3 regions of the Streptomyces sp. NPDC019531 genome follow, and region 2 is predicted to be linked to each of the others. Evidence: riboswitches for the same ligand, from Rfam matches in the RefSeq annotation. Region 2 holds a riboswitch; each other region holds the start of a gene.
The links. Region 2 has a riboswitch for cobalamin ahead of ACI2L1_RS23855 (cobalamin biosynthesis protein). Riboswitches for the same ligand answer to the same signal wherever they lie in the genome.
Positions count from the first base shown of each region.

Region 1 (4,625 bases), on a different contig from region 2:
GACCTCGGACTTCGTGCGCGGCCGCTTCGGCTCCAAGGGCCTGTCGCTGGCGGTGGCGGTCACCGGCATCCTCGCGACCATGCCGTACATCGCGCTCCAACTGGTCGGCATACAGGCGGTGCTCGACGTGATGGGCGTGGGCGGCGGCGAGAACACCAACTGGTTCGTGAAGGACCTCCCGCTGCTGATCGCGTTCGGCGTCCTCGCGGCCTACACGTACTCCTCAGGCCTGCGGGCCCCCGCACTGATCGCGTTCGTGAAGGACACGCTGATCTACATCGTCATCGCGGTGGCGATCATCTACATCCCGATCAAGCTGGGCGGGTTCGACGACATCTTCGCGAAGGCGGGCGAGGCGTTCAGCCAGACCAACCCTGCGACCGGGAAGCCGCGCGGCGCCCTGACCCCCGCCGAGCCGGGTCAATGGACGTACGCGACACTGGCGTTGGGCTCCGCGCTGGCGCTGTTCATGTACCCGCACTCCATCACCGCGACGCTCTCCTCCAAGAGCCGTGAGGTGATCCGCCGCAACACCACGATCCTGCCGCTGTACTCGCTGATGCTCGGCCTGCTGGCCCTGCTCGGCTTCATGGCGATCGCGGCCGGCGTGAAGGTCACCAATGGCCAGCTCGCCATCCCCCAGCTGTTCGAGAACATGTTCCCGGCGTGGTTCGCGGGCGTGGCCTTCGCGGCGATCGGCATCGGCGCCCTCGTCCCCGCGGCCATCATGTCCATCGCGGCCGCGAACCTCTTCACCCGCAACATCTACAAGGACTTCATCAAGCCGGACGCGACACCGCAACAGGAGACGAAGGTCTCCAAGCTGGTGTCCCTGCTGGTGAAGGTCGGCGCGCTGGTCTTCGTCCTGACCATGGACAAGACGGTGGCCATCAACTTCCAGCTCCTGGGCGGCATCTGGATCCTGCAGACCTTCCCGGCTCTGGTCGGCGGCCTCTTCACCCGCTGGTTCCACCGCTGGGCGCTGCTCGCCGGCTGGGCGGTCGGCATGATCTACGGCACGGTCGCCGCGTACGGCGTCGCCTCGCCGACCCAGAAGCACTTCGGCGGCTCGGCGAAGGAGATACCGGGCATCGGCGAGATCGGTTACATCGGCCTCACCGCGTTCGTGCTCAACGTCGTCGTCACGGTGGTCCTGACCTTCGTACTGAAGGCAGCGAAGGCCCCCGAGGGCGTGGACGAGACCAGCCCGGAGGACTACACGGCGGACGCGGGCGACCCGGGTGTGCAGGTGGAGCTTCCGCCGGCGACCGCAGGAACCTCGCACTAAGGGCCTTCAGGGGCGCGGGGCCGTGTCGATTTTGCGGCTCCGCCGGGTGGGCGCGACCAGCCACGACGAACCCGCAGCGGGCCACCGAGGGCAAGCCCCTCGGTGGCCCGCTTTCGTGCCTTCGGTGACGACGACCGGTACCTCGCCGAACTCAAGGACGTGGCCAAGAGAGCATCCGCCGCAGAAGTCCTCGTGGCCGTTCTCACCTACAAGTTGACACTCCGAAACCGCCGCGACACAACATCTGGTGGTGTCACCGGAACCCGGCACAAGATGTATGCTCATGCTCGCTGTCGCCGCAGGGGAATCCGGTGCGAATCCGGAACTGTCCCGCAACGGTGTACTCATGCGTGCGTATGCGCATATGAGAGTCAGTCCGAGGACCTGCCGACAGTACGCCCGGCCGCCGTGGCCCGGGTGTCATGACGTCCGGGCCTCGTGGAATGGGCCGGTGGACGCGACGCCGTGCGCGCTCGTGTGCTGCCCCCTGCCCTCAAGGCCCCGTGCCCAGCGAGGGAGAGCCCCACGTGACCATCGCGCCAGCCGACCCGGCTTCAGCGATCGAGCGGACCGAGCAGGAGAACGACGGCCCCGGTGCCGCGCTGCTGCGGACCCTGACCGCGCTGACCGCCGACCTTCCCGACGCCGACCCCGGCCGGGTCGCCGCCGCCGCGCTCCGTGGCCGGTCCTCGCGTGAGGCCTCCCCCGAGATGGTCGTGGAGTTGCGCGAGCTGGCCACCGAGGCGGCGGCCGGTCTCATCTCCGAGGACCCGGCGTACAGCAGGTTGGCCGCCCGGCTGCTGACCATCTCCATCGCCGCCGAGGCCGCCTCGCAGGGCGTCACCTCGTTCACCGGCTCGGTCGCCGTCGGACACCGCGAGGGCCTGATCGCCGACCGGACCGCGGAGTTCGTGCGCGTCCACGCCGAGAAGCTCGACGCGCTGGTCGACACCGAAGCCGACGACCGCTTCGGCTACTTCGGCCTGCGCACCCTCCACAGCCGCTATCTCCTCCGGCACCCGATCACCCGCAGGGTCATCGAGACGCCCCAGCACTTCATGCTCCGGGTCGCGTCCGGGCTCGCCGAGGACACTGTGCTCAATTCAGAAGCGGGCCGCCGCGCCCTGGACGAAGTCGCCGCGCTCTACGCCCTCATGAGCCGCCTCGACTACCTCCCCTCCTCCCCCACCCTCTTCAACTCCGGCACCCGGCACCCCCAGATGTCGTCCTGCTACCTCCTCGACTCCCCGATCGACGAGCTGGACTCCATCTACGACCGCTACCACCAGGTCGCCCGTCTCTCGAAGCACGCCGGTGGCATCGGGCTGTCGTACTCCCGTATCCGCTCGCGCGGTTCGCTCATCCGCGGCACCAACGGGCACTCCAATGGCATCGTCCCGTTCCTGAAGACGCTCGACGCCTCCGTCGCCGCCGTGAACCAGGGCGGCCGGCGCAAGGGCGCGGCCGCGGTCTACCTGGAGACCTGGCACTCCGACATCGAGGAGTTCCTGGAGCTCCGGGACAACACCGGTGAGGACGCCCGCCGTACGCACAACCTGAACCTCGCGCACTGGATCCCGGACGAGTTCATGCGCCGGGTGAACGCCGACGCCGAGTGGTCCCTCTTCTCTCCCGCCGACGTGCCCGAGCTGGTCGATCTCTGGGGCGAGGAGTTCGACGCGGCGTACCGGAAGGCCGAAGAGCAGGGCCTCGCGCGAAAGACCATCCCGGCCCGTGACCTCTACGGCCGCATGATGCGCACCCTCGCGCAGACCGGCAACGGCTGGATGACCTTCAAGGACGCCGCCAACCGGACCGCCAACCAGACGGCGCTGCCGGGCCATGTCGTCCACTCCTCCAACCTCTGCACGGAGATCCTGGAGGTCACGGACGACGGGGAGACCGCGGTCTGCAACCTGGGATCGGTGAACCTCGGCGCGTTCGTCGACACCACGACCGGCGACATCGACTGGGAGCGGCTGGACGCCACCGTCCGCACCGCCGTCACCTTCCTCGACCGGGTCGTCGACATCAACTTCTATCCGACCGAGCAGGCCGGTCGCTCCAACGCGAAGTGGCGTCCCGTGGGTCTCGGTGCGATGGGTCTCCAGGACGTCTTCTTCAAGCTGCGTCTGCCCTTCGACTCCCAGGAGGCCCGGGATCTCTCCACCCGGATCGCCGAGCGCATGATGCTCGCCGCCTACGAGGCCTCCGCCGACCTCGCCGAGCGGGGCGGCCCGCTGCCGGCCTGGGAGAAGACCCGTACGGCGAAGGGTGTCCTGCACCCCGACCACTTCCCGACCGCCCAACTGACCTGGCCGGAGCGGTGGGCGGCCCTGCGCGGCCGTATCGCCGCCACCGGACTGCGCAACTCCCTGCTCCTCGCCATCGCGCCCACCGCCACCATCGCCTCGATCGCCGGGGTGTACGAGTGCATCGAGCCGCAGGTCTCCAACCTGTTCAAGCGCGAGACGCTGTCCGGTGAGTTCCTCCAGGTCAACTCGTATCTGGTGAACGACCTCAAGGCACTGGGCGTCTGGGACGCCCGCACTCGTGAGGCGCTGCGCGATTCCAACGGCTCGGTGCAGGGCTTCGCGTGGATCCCGGAGGACGTACGGGCGTTGTACCGCACCGCGTGGGAGATCCCGCAGCGTGGCCTGATCGACATGGCGGCGGCGCGGACGCCGTTCCTCGACCAGTCGCAGTCCCTGAACCTCTTCCTGGAGACGCCGACCATCGGCAAGCTCTCCTCGATGTACGCGTACGCCTGGAAGTCCGGGCTGAAGACGACGTACTACCTGCGCTCGCGCCCGGCGACCCGTATCGCCCGCGCCGCTCAGGCGACGATCCCCGTGCAACAAGAGACGGATGCCGTCGCCTGCTCCCTGGAAAACCCCGAGTCCTGCGAGGCCTGCCAGTAATGACCACCCGTAACCAGAACCTGCTCGACCCGGGCTTCGAACTGACTCTCCGCCCCATGCGCTACCCGGACTTCTACGAGCGCTACCGGGACGCGATCAAGAACACCTGGACCGTCGAGGAGGTCGACCTCCACTCGGACGTCTCCGACCTCGCCAAGCTCAGCCCCGCCGAACAGCACCTCATCGGCCGTCTGGTGGCGTTCTTCGCGACGGGCGACTCGATCGTGGCGAACAACCTGGTGCTGACGCTGTACAAGCACATCAACTCCCCCGAGGCGAGGCTCTACCTGAGCCGGCAGCTCTTCGAGGAGGCGGTGCATGTGCAGTTCTATCTGACGCTGCTCGACACCTACCTCCCCGACCCGGAGGACCGGACCGCGGCCTTCGACGCCGTCGAGAGCATCCCCTCCATCCGC
Region 1 is NZ_JBJDQL010000001.1:137,551-142,175, forward strand. It holds gene mctP (monocarboxylate uptake permease MctP) at 1-1,288, shown strand, start outside; partial or broken gene ACI2L1_RS00715 (GNAT family N-acetyltransferase) at 1,409-1,489, shown strand; cobalamin riboswitch at 1,536-1,695, shown strand; gene ACI2L1_RS00720 (ribonucleoside-diphosphate reductase subunit alpha) at 1,816-4,209, shown strand; gene ACI2L1_RS00725 (ribonucleotide-diphosphate reductase subunit beta) at 4,209-4,625, shown strand, end outside.
Region 1: it holds a riboswitch for cobalamin, as region 2 does, so the genes downstream of both, ACI2L1_RS00720 (ribonucleoside-diphosphate reductase subunit alpha) here and ACI2L1_RS23855 (cobalamin biosynthesis protein) in region 2, are expected to answer to the same signal.

Region 2 (4,625 bases):
CAATGACGCTCGAACGATTGCCTGGGTAAATGGAAAACTTCTCGCTGATCCTCGCGATTGTGGTCGTAACCGCACTCGCGTTCGATTTCACGAACGGTTTCCACGACACCGCCAACGCGATGGCCACGACCATCTCGACCGGTGCACTCAAGCCCAAGGTCGCGGTGGCCATGTCCGCCGTGCTGAACCTTGTGGGCGCCTTTCTTTCCGTGGAGGTCGCCAACACGATCTCCAAGGGTCTCGTCGACGAGACCGGCATCCGTCCCGAGGTCATCTTCGCCGCCCTGGTCGGCGCGATCCTCTGGAACCTGCTGACCTGGCTGGTAGGCCTGCCCTCCAGCTCCTCGCACGCCCTCATGGGCGGTCTGATCGGCGCCACCATCGCCTCGGCGGGCATGGGCGCGGTCCACGGTGACGCGCTCGTCACCAAGGTCCTCATCCCGGCGGTCGCGGCGCCCATCGTCGCGGGCGTCGCCGCCATGCTGGCCACCCGCCTCTCCTACTCCCTGGGCAAGAAGGCCGACGGCAAGGCCGCGGCGAAGGGCTACCGCACCGGCCAGATCGCCTCGGCCGGCCTGGTCTCGCTCGCCCACGGCACCAACGACGCGCAGAAGACGATGGGCATCATCACCCTCGCCCTGGTCGCCGGCGGCGTCGTAGCGCCCGACTCCGACCCGCCCACCTGGGTCATCCTCTCGGCGGGCCTCGCCATCGCGCTCGGCACCTACCTCGGCGGCTGGCGCATCATCCGCACCATGGGCAAGGGGCTGACCGAACTCCAGCCGCAGCAGGGCTTCGCCGCCCAGACCAGCGCGGCCACGGTCATCCTGGCCTCGTCCCACCTCGGCTTCTCCCTCTCCACCACGCACTCCGTCTCCGGTTCGGTGATGGGCGCGGGCCTCGGCCGCAGGGGCGGGGTCGTCCGCTGGTCCACGGCCACCCGGATGTTCGTGGCCTGGGGCCTCACACTCCCGGCGGCGGCCCTGGTGGGCGCGCTGGCCGAGTCGGTCACGGATCTCGGCGACTGGGGTACGGCGGTCGTGGCGGTCTTCCTCGTCGCCTCCAGCGCGGCGATCTGGAAGATCTCGCGCCGCGAGGTCGTGGACGCGTCGAACGTCAACGCGACCGACGAGCCGGCCGGTGTGGTGACCACGGCGATCGCCGCCGTGACCCCGCCGCCCGCGGGCACGGTGACCGAGGACCTCACGGCCACGATCCCGGCCCCTCCCGCCACCACGGAACCGGCCGCCCCGCCGGCCGCCGTCTGAAACCCCGGTTACTAAGGAAGCCTCACCATGCAGATCGACTGGGAAGCGCTCGGCTCCGTCTTCGGCGTCAGCCTCGTCGTCACCGTGGGCCTGGTGGCCCTGTTCACCCTCGGCATCATGGGCCTCTCCCGCCAGGAGCGGGCCACCGCCCAGGGCGGCTCGGCGACCCTCGCGGTCGCCGGCGCGTACGCCTGCTTCGCGGCCTGCGCGGCGGCGGTGGCGTACGGGATCTCTCTGATCGTGGCTTGACGGCACCGATCGCCCGACGGCCGGGCGGGCACGGGACTTACGGTTCCGTGCCCGCCCGGCCGTCCGTGTGCGGCCGGTCCGCCCACTCCCGGGCCCGGTGGTGTGGGGTTCTGCACACTCTCCCGCCGCAGGTCAACAGCAAGTTGACTGCCGTTCGGGTGCGTGGTGGACTGCCGGGGCCATGTACGGCGGCAGCAGAGGAAGCCGGTGTGAATCCGGCGCGGTCCCGCCACTGTCACCGGGGTAGCAATCCCCGGGAGCCAGGAACTCTCGCCGCCGGTCTCGTCGAACCAGGGCGTGGACACCCTGAGTGAGGACATAACGCGATGCTCGCCTGCCGATCGACCCGCGCCATCCGGTGCTCGCACGACCCCGCGATCGGCTGAGCCGGTGCGTGCCGATCGCGTCTTCGCGTACGGCGCCGCCGCCGGCCTCCTCGGTGACCTGCTGTTCGGCGATCCGCGCCGCGGGCATCCGGTCGCCGCGTTCGGACGGGCGGCCGGTGCCGTGGAGCGGGTGCTGTGGCGGGACCACCGGGGGTGGGGCGCGCTGCACACCGCCGTGTGCGTGGGCGCCGCGGTGGGGCTCGGCGCCGTGGCGGAGAACGTCGTACGTCCGTCCCGTACCGCTTCCGTCGCGCTGACCGCCGCCGCCACCTGGGCCGTCGTGGGCGGGACTTCGCTCGTGCGGGAGGCCCGGGTCATCGGGCGGGCGCTGGAGGCGGGCGATGTCGAGGCGGCCCGGGAGCGGCTGCCGCATCTGTGCGGGCGCGATCCGCAGGCCCTCGACGCCGACGGGATCGCCCGGGCCGTCGTGGAGTCCGTGGCCGAGAACACCTCCGACGCCGTAGTGGGGGCCCTCGTGTGGGGGGCCGTCGGTGGAGTGCCGGGGCTGCTCGGGTTCCGGGCCGTGAACACGCTCGACGCCATGGTCGGGCACAAGTCGGCCCGGTACCGGCGGTTCGGGTGGGCCTCCGCCCGGCTCGACGACCTCGCCGGGTGGCCGGGGGCGCGGCTGACCGCCGTACTCGCCGTGCTGGCCGGTGATCGTCCGCGGGGTGCCGTGCGCGCCTGGCGGGAGGACGCCGGCAAGCATCCCAGTCCCAACGCCGGGCCGGTCGAGGCCTCGTTCGCGGGGGCGCTGGGAGTCAGACTCGGAGGGACTCTTTCGTACGCGGGACGGGTCGAGCACCGGCCCGTGCTCAATGGACAAGGGCGTGCCGTCGCCGCGTACGACATCGAGCGCGCCGCACGGCTGTCGCGGTGTGTCGGATTGCTCGCGCTCGGCGTCGGTGTCGTCGCGCGGGCCGTCGTGAAGGGGCGTGGGGCATGACGGGCGGAGGGCTTCTCGTCGCCGGAACCACCTCGGATGCCGGCAAGAGCGTCGTCACCGCCGGGATCTGCCGGTGGCTGGTGCGGCAGGGGGTGAAGGTCGCGCCGTTCAAGGCGCAGAACATGTCCCTCAACTCGTTCGTCACGCGCGAGGGTGCCGAGATCGGGCGGGCCCAGGCCATGCAGGCGCAGGCCTGTCGGGTCGAGCCGACCGCGCTGATGAATCCCGTGCTGCTCAAGCCCGGTGGTGAGCAGAGCAGTCAGGTCGTGCTGCTCGGGAAACCGGTCGGGGAACTGAGCGCTCGTGGCTATCACGGGGGGCGGCAGCAGAAGCTGCTCGGGACCGTGCTCGACTGTCTCGCCGAGTTGCGGGGCACGTATGACGCGGTGATCTGTGAGGGGGCGGGCAGTCCGGCCGAGATCAACCTGCGGCGGACCGACATCGTGAACATGGGGCTCGCGCGGAACGCCGGGCTGCCCGTGCTGGTCGTCGGGGACATCGACCGCGGTGGGGTCTTCGCCTCCTTCTTCGGGACCGTGGCGCTGCTCGGCCCCGAGGACCAGGCGCTCGTCGCCGGGTTCCTCGTGAACAAGTTCCGCGGGGACGTCTCGCTCCTCGAACCCGGGCTGGACATGCTCCACGGGCTCACCGGGCGGCGGACGTACGGCGTTCTGCCCTTCCGGCACGGGCTCGGGATCGACGAGGAGGACGGGCTGCGGGTGTCGTTGCGGGGGGCGGTCCGGGAGTCCCAGGTCTCCGCCCCGGTCGGCGAGGACGTCCTGCGCGTCGCCGTCTGCGCGATCCCCCTCATGTCCAACTTCACCGACGTCGACGCCCTGGCCGCCGAACCGGGAGTCGTGGTGCGGTTCGTGGACCGGGCGGAGGAGCTCGCGGACGCCGATCTCGTCGTCGTCCCGGGCACCAGGGGGACCGTCCGGGCCCTGGAGTGGCTGCACGAGCGGGGGCTCTCGGACGCGCTCAGGCGCAGGGTCGCCGAGCGGCGGCCCGTCCTCGGCATCTGCGGCGGGTTCCAGATCCTCGGCGAACGCATCGAGGACGAGATCGAATCGCGCGTCGGCGCGGTCGACGGCCTCGGTGTGCTTCCCGTGCGGGTGCGGTTCGCGCGCGAGAAGACCCTCACCCGGCCGGAGGGAGAAGCCCTCGGCGAGCAGGTCGAGGGGTACGAGATCCATCACGGGGTCGCCGACATCGGCGGCGGAGAACCCTTCCTCGACGGCTGCCGGGTCGGCCAGACCTGGGGCACGCACTGGCACGGCTCGCTGGAGTCGGACGGGTTCCGGCGGGCCTTCCTGCGCGAGGTGGCGGCCGCCGCGGGCCGCCGGTTCGTGCCGGCCCCCGACACCTCGTTCGCCGCGCTGCGCGAGGAGCAGCTCGACCTGCTCGGCGACCTGATCGAACAGCACGCGGACACGGACGCGCTGTGGCGGCTCATCGAGTCCGGCGCGCCACAAGGACTGCCTTTCATTCCACCGGGAGCGCCCGCATGAGCACAGTGTTGTTGTTGTCGACCGCCGACACGGATCTGCTGGCGGCCCGGGCCGCCTCGGGTGCCGACTACCGGATCGGCAACCCGACGCGCGTCGACGTCACGGACGAGCTGCCCGCGCTCCTCGACGGCGCCGACATCGCCGTCGTACGGCTGCTCGGCGGCAAGCGGGCCTGGGAGGACGGGCTCGCGGCCCTGAAGGCTTCGGGTATCCCGACCGTGCTGCTCGGCGGCGAGGCCGTCCCGGACGCCGAGTTGATGGCCGAGTC
Region 2 is NZ_JBJDQL010000021.1:77,214-81,838, reverse strand. It holds gene ACI2L1_RS23865 (anion permease) at 30-1,268, shown strand; gene ACI2L1_RS23860 (hypothetical protein) at 1,296-1,517, shown strand; cobalamin riboswitch at 1,675-1,807, shown strand; gene ACI2L1_RS23855 (cobalamin biosynthesis protein) at 1,908-2,849, shown strand; gene ACI2L1_RS23850 (cobyric acid synthase) at 2,846-4,357, shown strand; gene cobN (cobaltochelatase subunit CobN) at 4,354-4,625, shown strand, end outside.

Region 3 (4,625 bases), on a different contig from region 2:
CCCCGGCGACCTGCGCTTCCTCATCGGTCCGAACGGAGCCGGCAAGACCACGCTGGTCGACGCGGTCACCGGGCTGGTGAGGTCCACGGGTTCGGTCCGCTTCGGTGACCAGGAGCTCCATGGCAGGCCCGTGCACCGGATCGCCCGCCTCGGCATCGGCCGGACGTTCCAGACCGCCACCGTCTTCGAGCAACTGACGGTTCTGCAGAACCTCGACATCGCGGCGGGCGCGGGGAGGGGAGTGATGACGATGCTCCGCCGCCGCAAGGGCATTCCCGAGCCGGTGACGAGGGCGCTGGAGACCACCGGCCTGACGGATCTGCGCGACCGCCCGGCGGGAGTCCTCGCGCACGGCCAGAAGCAGTGGCTGGAAATCGGCATGCTGCTCGTCCAGGACGTGAAGCTGCTGCTGCTCGACGAACCCGTCGCCGGCATGAGCCACGACGAACGCGAGGCCACCGGCGAACTGCTCCAGCGGGTGAGCGAGGACCACACGGTCGTCGTCATCGAACACGACATGGACTTCATGCGCTCCTTCGCCCGCAGCGTGAGCGTCCTGCACGCCGGCAAGGTCCTCAGCGAGGGCACGGTCGCCGAGGTCCAGGCCGACCCGAAGGTCCAGGAGGTCTACCTGGGCCGCGCCTCCGAACCCGATCCCGCCCCCGTACGTGTCGCCGAGGAGGCGTGATCCCCATGCTGGAGTTGAGCAACGTCCGTGCGGGCTACGACCGCACCACCGTGCTGCACGACGTGACCGTCGCGGTCCCCGAGGACGGCGTCGCGGCCGTCCTCGGTCACAACGGCGCCGGCAAGAGCACGCTTCTGCGCGCGGTCATGGGCCTGATCAAGCCGAGGAGCGGCACCGTCCTGCTGGACGGCGAGGACATCACCCGTCTCGCCCCGCACCAGCGCGTGGCCCGAGGCATGGGGTACGTTCCGCAGGGCCAGCAGTCCTTCCCGCACCTGACCACCGCCGAGAACCTCCAACTCGTGGCGGACGGACGCGCGGACGGCAAGGAGGCGATCGCCGAGGCGCTGGACCTCTTTCCCGTTCTGCGTGAACTCTCCGGCCGCCGCGCCGGGTTGCTCTCCGGCGGCCAGCGCCAGCAACTGGCCATCGCCCGGGCCCTGGTGACCCGCCCTCGGCTCCTGCTGCTCGACGAGCCGACCGAGGGCATCCAGCCCTCCGTCGTAGCCGAGATCGAGGAAACGATCCTCGCCCTCGCCCGACGCGGCGGACTCTCCGTCCTCCTCGTCGAGCAGCACGTCGGATTCGCCATGCGCGCCGCCCAGCGCTACTACGTACTCGAAGCGGGCCGAGTGACCTCGTCCGGCGAAGGAGGAACGGGCGCGGAGCAGACGGTACGAGCCGCGCTCAGCGTGTGAGACCTCGACCCGGACGTCACGAGGGCGTCCTCCTGGAGCGGAGAGGAAGGTCGCGCCAGGTGGACGCGGTCTTGGCCATGCACGCGACACGCGGTACGGTCTGTCCGATATCGACGACGGCGAGACGGAAGCCGGTGGGAATCCGGCACGGTCGCGCCACTGTGTGCCACCGCCCCGCGAGGGACGGTGGCGAGTCAGACCCGTGGCCGTCGTCCTGTGCACCACCGAGTTGGGACGCGAACTCCCAGAGGAGGCACCTGCCATGGCGCAGCATGTCGCTCAGCCGACCGCCACCACCCCCGTCGTACCCGCCAAGCTGCCGCTGAAGGACATTGCCCCCTGGGCGGTCTTCTTCGGCGTCCTGATGCTGGTCCTGCTGTACTTCGTCGGCGCCGAGCAGGGTGCCACCTCCGTGGTCAACGGCGCGGACGTGCACGAGTGGGTGCACGACGCCCGCCACCTTCTCGGCTTCCCCTGCCACTGACCCGAGGGACGCCGCACACTCATGAACTCCGCAACGGTGAGAAACCTGCTCGTCCGTGGCATGCTCGCCGGCCTCGGCGCGGGCGTGCTGGCCCTGATCGCGGCCTATTTCCTCGGTGAACCCAGCGTCGACAGCGCCATCGGCTTCGAGGAGGCGCACGCTCCCGCCCACGAGCACGAGGTCGAACTCGTCTCCCGCTCCCTGCAGTCCACCGCCGGCCTTGCCACCGGTGTCCTGATCTACGGGGTCGCCTTCGGTGGCATCGCCGCCCTCGCCTTCTGCTTCGCGCTGGGCCGCGTGGGCCGTTTCTCCCCGCGGGCCACGGCCCTGCTGCTGTCGGGCACCGCGCTGCTCGCCGTCTACGTCGTGCCGTTCCTGAAGTACCCGGCCAGCCCGCCGTCGGTCGGTGACCCCGACACCATCGGCAAGCGCACCACCCTCTACTTCCTGATGATGGTGCTCAGCGTGCTCCTGGCGGTCGCCGCCACCATCCTCGGCAAGCGGCTCGCGCCCCGTCTGGGCACGTGGTGGGCGACGGTCGTCGCGGTCGCCGCCTTCGCCGCGGTGATCGGTCTGGCGTACCAGTTCCTGCCGGTCGTCAACGAGGTCCCGGCGGACTTCCCGGCCACTCTGCTGTGGCGGTTCCGGCTCTCCGCGCTGGCCATCCAGGCTGTGCTGTGGGGCGGATTCGGCCTGGCCTTCGGCGAGTTGGCCGAGCGGCTGCTGCACCCGAAGCCGGCGACGGTTTCCGCGGGCACGGCGGTGGCCGCCCGCCAGTGACATGACCGATACGACGAGAGGGCCCGCGGAACCATCCGCGGGCCCTCTCGCGTGCTCCGGGCAGCGACGACGCCGAGTGCGGTGAGGAGGGGGAGAGCAGAGTGACCGGAGCGCCCGCGTGCGGGTGCTCGGGCAGCAGCTGAGCGGACCGAGCAGCTCCTGGAGCCCCTGCGACTCGGCATCATGATCCTCAGGCGTCGGGTTCGGCCGCGTCCAGCGGGTGCCCGAGCCGCATGTTCCACCGGCCGCTCCGGCCGCTGACCGAAGTGGCCGTCAGCGGCGGCACGTCGAGCCGCCAGAACGCCGCATGGGGAGCCGCCAACACGTGGACCACCGCGGCCCGCACGATCTCCGGCTCGACCACGGCGAGCGTACGGCCGTCCGTGTCCAGTGACGTCTCCAGCCAGCGAGCCACGCGGGCGCACAGGTCCCGCACGGACTCTCCGCCGTGGGGCGCGGACGAGGGGTCCGTGAGCCACTGGGCCACCGCCTCCGGCTCACCGCCGTTGACCTCGTCGAGGCTCCGGCCCCGCCAGCGCCCCACGTCCAGCCCGGCCAACTCCTCGGCCTCCGCTCCGTCGAGGCCGAGCGCGGTCGCCGTCTCCCGGCAGCGCACACTCGGAGAGACGACCACACACGTGGCCGGACGCAGGGAACCGGCCGCGGCATGGGCACGGGCCTCCCCGTCGACGTCGATGGAGCCTCCGTCGTCGAAGCGGGCCTCGCGCAGCGACAGGCTCATCGCGGGCGAGACGAAGGTGACACGGCTGGTCACTGGAGGATTCCTCCTGGTGCGGTCATGGTCGGCGGGCCCTTGCGCACCTTCTCGTGATGGGCGGTCGGACGTCGGGGCCAGGGAAAGCCCGTACTCGCGAACCTAGCAGCGGTGGCTTCGCAGCCCACCGGGCCGGGACGCTGATGGCGCCCCGGCCCGGTGCGCTCCACGGGTCAGGAGGCCGGCAACTCCTCACGGACCGTGCGGGCCGCGGCGACCAGGTTCTCCAGGGACGCCCGGGTCTCGGGCCAGCCGCGGGTCTTCAGGCCGCAGTCGGGGTTGACCCAGAGCCGTTCGGCGGGGATGGCCTGGAGACCGGTACGGAGGAGTGCGGCGGCCTCCTCGGCGCTCGGCACGCGGGGGGAGTGGATGTCGTAGACGCCCGGTCCCGCCTCGCGCGGGTAGCCGTGGTCGGCGAGTTCCCGGGCCACCTGCATATGGGAGCGGGCCGCCTCCAGGCTGATGACGTCGGCGTCGAGATCGTCGATGGCCTGGACGATGTCGCCGAACTCGGCGTAGCACATGTGGGTGTGGATCTGGGTGTCCGGACGGACCCCGCTGGTGGTCAGCCGGAAGGCCTCGGTGGCCCACGTGAGGTAGGCGGGGCGGTCGGCGGCCCGTAGCGGCAGGGTCTCGCGCAGAGCGGGCTCGTCCACCTGGATGACCGAAGTCCCGGCCGTCTCAAGGTCGTTCACCTCGTCGCGCAGGGCGAGGGCGACCTGGCGGGCGGTGTCGCCGAGGGGCTGGTCGTCGCGGACGAAGGACCAGGCGAGCATGGTGACCGGGCCGGTGAGCATGCCCTTGACCGGGCGTTCGGTGAGGGACTGGGCGTACGTCGTCCAGTGCACCGTCATCGGTTCGGGGCGGGAGATGTCGCCGGCCAGGATCGGCGGGCGGACATAGCGGGTGCCGTAGGACTGGACCCAGCCGTTCTGCGAGGCGAGGTATCCGGTGAGCCGTTCGGCGAAGTACTGGACCATGTCGTTGCGTTCGGCCTCGCCGTGCACCAGGACATCCAGGCCGGTCTTCTCCTGGAAGGAGATGACTTCCTGGATCTCCGCCTTGATGCGCTCCTCGTAGCCGGACGTGTCGATCCGGCCGGCGCGGAGGTCGGCGCGGGCGGTGCGCAGTTCGCCCGTCTGCGGGAAGGAACCGATCGTGGTGGTCGGCAGCAGGGGCAGCCCGAGGTGGGCCCGCTGG
Region 3 is NZ_JBJDQL010000014.1:166,837-171,461, forward strand. It holds gene urtD (urea ABC transporter ATP-binding protein UrtD) at 1-688, shown strand, start outside; gene urtE (urea ABC transporter ATP-binding subunit UrtE) at 694-1,386, shown strand; cobalamin riboswitch at 1,467-1,611, shown strand; gene ACI2L1_RS19215 (CbtB-domain containing protein) at 1,649-1,870, shown strand; gene ACI2L1_RS19220 (CbtA family protein) at 1,892-2,650, shown strand; gene ACI2L1_RS19225 (histidine phosphatase family protein) at 2,841-3,425, opposite strand; gene metE (5-methyltetrahydropteroyltriglutamate--homocysteine S-methyltransferase) at 3,599-4,625, opposite strand, start outside.
Region 3: it holds a riboswitch for cobalamin, as region 2 does, so the genes downstream of both, ACI2L1_RS19215 (CbtB-domain containing protein) here and ACI2L1_RS23855 (cobalamin biosynthesis protein) in region 2, are expected to answer to the same signal.